Regions from separate parts of the Virgibacillus sp. L01 genome, predicted to be linked through region 2. Evidence: riboswitches for the same ligand, from Rfam matches in the RefSeq annotation. Region 2 holds a riboswitch; the other holds the start of a gene.
The links. Region 2 has a riboswitch for cyclic di-GMP ahead of sinI (DNA-binding anti-repressor SinI). Riboswitches for the same ligand answer to the same signal wherever they lie in the genome.
Positions count from the first base shown of each region.

Region 1: it holds a riboswitch for cyclic di-GMP, as region 2 does, so the genes downstream of both, motA (flagellar motor stator protein MotA) here and sinI (DNA-binding anti-repressor SinI) in region 2, are expected to answer to the same signal.

Region 1 is NZ_JBQQCP010000001.1:399,929-403,071, reverse strand. It holds gene panD (aspartate 1-decarboxylase) at 2-394, shown strand; tRNA gene ACTWQM_RS01855 (tRNA-Ala) at 615-687, shown strand; cyclic di-GMP riboswitch class I at 1,185-1,269, shown strand; gene motA (flagellar motor stator protein MotA) at 1,392-2,192, shown strand; gene motB (flagellar motor protein MotB) at 2,170-2,940, shown strand; gene ACTWQM_RS01840 (DUF3006 domain-containing protein) at 3,021-3,143, opposite strand, start outside.
Region 2 is NZ_JBQQCP010000001.1:153,725-156,867, forward strand. It holds gene ACTWQM_RS00725 (anti sigma factor C-terminal domain-containing protein) at 1-253, opposite strand, end outside; gene ACTWQM_RS00730 (sigma-70 family RNA polymerase sigma factor) at 243-659, opposite strand; gene ACTWQM_RS00735 (helix-turn-helix domain-containing protein) at 886-1,218, opposite strand; gene sinI (DNA-binding anti-repressor SinI) at 1,398-1,520, opposite strand; cyclic di-GMP riboswitch class I at 1,545-1,629, opposite strand; gene ACTWQM_RS00745 (LCP family glycopolymer transferase) at 2,698-3,143, shown strand, end outside.

The DNA of each region.
Region 1 (3,143 bases), 250 kb from region 2:
TATGCAACGTTTAATGTGTAAAGGAAAGATACATAGAGCTACAGTCACAGAGGCTGAGCTTGATTATGTTGGAAGTATAACGATTGATTGCAAGTTAATGAAGGAAGCAAATATTAAGCCTTATGAAATGGTGCAGATTGCAAACATACGAAATGCGGCAAGATGGAAGACCTATGCCATTCCAGCTCCAGAGGGTTCAAACCGCATTTGCCTCAACGGTCCGCCTGCAAACTTGTTTTCTCCAGATGACCTGGTTATTATTTTGAGCCAAGGACTCATGACCGATGAGGAAATAGAAGATTTAAAGCCTAAAGTGGTATTTGTAGATGAAAATAACGAGATCACCAGTGTTGAGGAACATGATTTACATTTGCCTGAGGGTGTGGAATTATAAGTTAAGTTTACAATGAAGAGCCTGGAGGGTTTTCCGGGCTTTTTTTATATTGTGGGGGCATAGCGGAATTGAATAAAAAGAATAGTTCTCTACAATCTACTGATACAGTAAAACCTACTATTAGGCTGATATACAATCCACTGATTCCAAGTATAGCCCTTATTTCATTTTACACCCTTGAAAACAGTCAAAAAAATGCTATAATAAAGACTGTCCAACTGGGGCATTAGCTCAGCTGGGAGAGCGCTTCGCTGGCAGCGAAGAGGTCATCGGTTCGAGCCCGATATGCTCCATCGTAAACACAATCTACTACTGAGGTGGATTGTGTTTTTATTATGCAGTAAGAAAGTATAAATACTTTCTTACTGCATAAGTACAACTAAGGCTTATCTATATTAAAGCTTGGCGATAACGGAATAAGGATCCGATAAATTCCATGTAAGTAATTATGGCGGATCCTCGTTCCGCTAAATGCTAGAAAAACTGCTCAAAAGTGATTGAAGTGAATCCTCGTTCCGCTAATAGTCTTAAAAGAAAGGGAAATGATGGTGAAAAGGGCAAATAGCGGAATGAGGATCCGAAACCGGTGCCAAAAGTCGTTATTTGAGGCAAATAACGGAATGAGGATTCACTTAGCAACACCGACTAAGCCCTTAGTCAAATAATCCTCACATGCAGACCCACATTTTCAAAATATTTTTTCTTTCCTCTACGTATTCAACTTTCCGGATTTTTGAACGATATAGTTAGTATGAAACTTCTAATAAGATTACATTAAAAATTAAATAACCTACGAGAATGGCAAACTTATTGAAAGGTAAGGACGCAGAGCCACGGGTCTAAGGTCTTATGACTATGATTGCCGGGTTACCGAAAAAAGGATGAAAAGATTAGTAGTTAAACTAATTAAGTCTATCACTTTTGGTAGGCTATTTTTTATTATAGGAAAAGTAGGGAACATCAAGTTTCTCCCCTATCTTCAAGGAGGTACATATCGATGGATAAGACATCAATTATTGGTATTATTATCGGGTTTTTAGCTTTAGGGGTGGGCATGACACTAAAAGGTGTTAGTCCAGCAGCGTTAATTAATCCCGCCGCGTTTATTATTATATTTTTTGGAACAATTGCGTCTGTTTGTATTGCTTTTCCAATGGAAACGATTAAAAGAGTACCGAGCCTTTTTGTCATCCTTTTTAGGGAAGATAAACAGAATGATATAAAACAAACGGTTGATACATTTACTGAATGGGCAGAGCTTACCAGAAAAGAAGGAATACTGACACTTGAAGCTAAAATAGATCAACTGGATGATAGCTTTTTATCATCAGGCATCCAGTTGGCTGTTGATGGGCAATCAACTGAGTTTATTAGAGAGCTTATGTTAGAAAAAGTTGATGCTATGGAAGACAGACATCAAAAAGGAGTTTCAGTCTTTTCGCAAGCTGGGACATATGCTCCGACTCTTGGTGTGTTAGGAGCTGTTGTTGGTCTAATTGCTGCTTTAGGTGACCTGAATGACATGGAGGCTTTAGGACATGCTATTTCTTCAGCTTTTATAGCAACACTGTTTGGTATATTTTCTGGTTATGTATTGTGGCACCCTTTCGCAAACAAACTTAAAGAGAAATCAAAAAAAGAGGTACTAATGAAACAAATCATGATTGAAGGTGTATTATCCATCACAAATGGTGAATCTCCACAGCTGATTCGAGATAAACTAAGTTCCTATTTATCGCCAAGAGAATTGTCGAAATTAGCTCAGGAGGGATCAAATGCGCAGAAAGAAGAAGAATGATGAACTTCATATGAGTGAATCCTGGCTACTTCCTTATGCGGATTTATTAACTCTGCTTTTAGCCTTATTCATAGTGCTGTTTTCGATGAGTGAGTTAGATGCAAAAAAATATGAAGAGCTCTCGCGCGTGTTTAATAGTGAGTTTTCAGGTGGGGAAGGGATACTTGAAGAAAGTAATAGTACAATAGAGATGCCTCAAGATGTGGAAGAAGATGAAGAGGAGACTGAAAAACCTGAGGAAGAGGAAAAATTAAGTAATAGTGAACAAGAGTTAAAAAAATTGGAAATGCTCCAGCAAAGAATAAATAAATATATAAACGAAAATAATCTATCCGAAAAGTTAGGGACCAATCTAAATGGTGAAGGGTTATTAATAACGATCATCAATGATGTAACATTTGATTCAGGAAGCGCTGTGGTGAGAGGAGAAGGCAGGGAAATTGCAAGTGCTATATCAACCTTTCTATACACGGACCCACCACACCAAATAATAGTCAGTGGTCATACAGATGACAGGCCAATTCGCACTAGTGAGTTTTCATCGAATTGGGATTTAAGTGTCATGCGAGCAGTTAACTTTATGCGCCTGATTTTAGAGAATGAAAAGCTTGACCCCAAAACATTCAGTGCAAAAGGATTTGGTGAACATAAACCTATGTTACCTAATACTAATGATCAAAACCGGGCAAAAAATAGACGAGTAGAAGTACTGATATTGCCTAATTATGATATTGCCGGGGAATTGTAGTGTGGTGCTTGCCACTTCGGTTATTGATCAATAAACTAAAAGCCGAAATCCCACCTAAATGGATTTCGGCTTTTAAAAATTTATTTCTTCTTAAACTTACTCCCCTTGTTTTTGGCACGTAACTTAGCCATTAAATCAGATGATTTTTCAGCTTCCTTTTGCGTGGTTGCTTCATCAATCGAAACAATTTGGTACTCATCATT
Region 2 (3,143 bases):
CCACCCCGGGATACCTTGTTTCAACAAGTGTTGTTACGATTCTGTCAAATTCTCCTTGTTTGCCTGACATATCATAATAAATGCTCACAGGAATCATATAAGCAATATAAATAAGAAAAATTAGCAAAAGTGTCCTGATTACAGTAAATCCGATTGACAATCTAGTACGCCATACCATTTTTCTCGCGCTCTTTTTATCTAAATTAGCTTGGTCCTTCTCTTCCCAATCATCTAAGACATTATCATCTTTCATCTGAATATTCTCCTTTCAGCAGCTGATCATAATACCAGAACTTTTTCCTTGCACGAAACAGCGTTGTTTTCACCTGGCTAACTGATAAATTCATAGCGGTCGCCACTTCCAGATATGTAAAACCTTGAATTTCACGTATGTAAAGAATGGTACGCATTCGTTCAGGCAATAGGCTAAGGACTTCTTCAATCTGTTCCTGTTTCTTCTCTAACTGCTCTTCAGGATTTCCGATACTGTTAGTGACGGTACGTTCCAATTGAATTCGTTCCACCATTCGCTGTTCTGACTTCGACTTTCTGGTCCAATCGATGAAAAGGTTACGAGCTACCTTAAAAAGCCATGCTTTTGCCTGTGCCATATTTTTCACCTCTAACGAAATCTTCGCCCGATAGAATGTCTCCTGCAACAGTTATTCAGAAGCCTGTTTATCTCGGCTCATCTGCAATAAGTAGCGGTACAGTGGAAGTTGATACGCCTCAAATAAATCTGTGAATATGGATTTTTTCAATCAACTCCCACCCCCTTCTATATATTTAAACGATTAAACAATCCATTTGTTACATTAAAAAATATGATATGTATTGTTTATTACAAAATAAAAAACCGCAAGCCATCAGCTTTACGGTCAGCACTTACTTATCCTGTTCTTTTCGCCACTTCGTAAATTCAAGGTACTCTTTAAATTGGTCTTTTGAGACACCCGAATCCATAGCTTCCTGAACAATTTTCAACCACTCGCCATCTAATTGTGCCTCTGTCTCTTTCCATTTATCTTCTAATATCAACTCATTTACTGGGACTCCCAGTACTGAACTAATTTTTTCAATAAACTGGATCGATGGATTAGTTTGAAGGCTTCGTTCAATAGAGCTTAAATAGGATTTGGCTACACCAGCTTTATCTGCGAGTTCCGAAATCGACATCTTTTTTTCTTGACGTAGTTGCTTTATTTTTTCACCGATCAAGTAATACACCTTCTTTCAAAAAAATTATAACATAAAAAGGTGTATAGTTCTATATAAAGCACAAGACTTTTTTAATTATTTATTCATATTTAATTAAGTCCTGCATAGTAAACCTGGTATGGTATTCACCAAGCCTTAATGATGGAAGACTTCGTTACGTATATGTAGTTATAAAGGATTTATTCTTCATTGTTTATCAAAAACAACCTGACTTCTTCCAAAGTTAACCCGATAGTTTTTGCCTCTTTCATCAGTTCCAGCCATTCATAATCTATCCCTTTGTTCTTTTTTACACTTATCATCCCTATCGTCCCCCATTTAAATTCCCAGGTAGTCCGGCCGCCATAGCAATGAAGCTTTAGACCCGTGACTTTGCGCCCCCATTTTTCAATAAGTTTGCTATTTTCTGAGGAACTATCGTCGCTTTATAAGACTACTATACTATATTTATGGGGGTTATTGGGTGTCTTGTTTTGTCAGAATCAAACTAGTTTTGTAATTTTCAAAAAATATTTTGACGATATAGGTCATTTGGTTCATTTTTACTACTGAAAACCTTTTTAATAAAGACATACAATCGATATACGTATTTTTTATGGGAAAAATCCACAGGGCTCATCTCTTACGTAATTGCACAAGGCTGTATTCTTAAGGATTGTTGCTATTTCCAAGCAATGAGATTTATACGCAGTTGATATAAATTGTGACACAACTTTACCGTGATTTCCTTCCATCCTTTATAAGATGAGTGCTAACCCAACGCTGCGGAAAAATACTCGCTTTCCATGGGGAACGCTTCAGCCTCCTCACGAGCAAAAAGCGCTCGTTGCGGGGTCTTCAGACTGTTCCGTTTCCATAGGAGTCTCGCATTTTTCCGCAGCTTAGAATAACTCCACGAACTCATGGACTATAACTACGCATTTAATCAGAAGCCTAACACTGATAGAGATTTCTTGATTATAGGCTGGAGTGTTCCCTATGGCTAAGAATCACTGTCACAATAAGCATTGATTAGTTTACAGAATAAAGTGAACAACACCCAGCGGAGGAAATTCACGAAGAATCCTGCGGGAACAGCAACAGCTGAAGATCCCGCAGGAAGCGTTTTTTGCTTCCGAGGAAGCTGAAGCGTTGCCCGCGGAAAGCGTAGTGTATTTCCGAAGCGGTGTCATAGCACTCAGCTATTTTTCCATGTGACGTCGCAGTTTATTTTAACTGCGACGATTAAGAGCAACAAAACTTACGACAAGATCTTAGCAAAATCATGAAACATCTGACCCCATAAATACGTCTACTACTATGTTGGGCTGATTTTTTTCTAATTACTCATATCTTAACATGTACAGATTTGCCCATCCCGGGATTAATGCTATCAATACAGTTTTACCAATTCTAAAAGAATAATAGACTAAAATGACTAGTTTCGATATAATTTATCTTATAATTGATTATTTCTGGAACGACAGAGGAGAATAAATTGTGGATTCGAGAATTGAAAAACGAAATGAGAAAAAGAAACGCAAATGGCCCTATTGGGTGGTAGGGATTATACTTGGTTTTGTATTAATAATTGGCATTTACCTATTCTATATTTACGATAAAGTCGGCGATACCGTTGAAGTTATGCATGAACCACTAGCACGGGATGAAAATCCAGACCGTCAAAAAGAACTCGACTCCATATTTAGTGAAAATAACACCATTAATATTCTTTTGCTTGGAGTTGACGAACGGGAAGATGACAAGGGACGTTCAGATACCATGATATTGATGTCACTAAACCCACAAACAAATGCAATGAAAATGCTGAGTATTCCGCGTGACACGTACGTAGATATTCCAGGTCGAGGGAAGGATAAAATCAATCATGCCTATGCATTTGGAGGTGTTGGTTTATCCGTACAGACTGTGGAGGAGAATTTTGA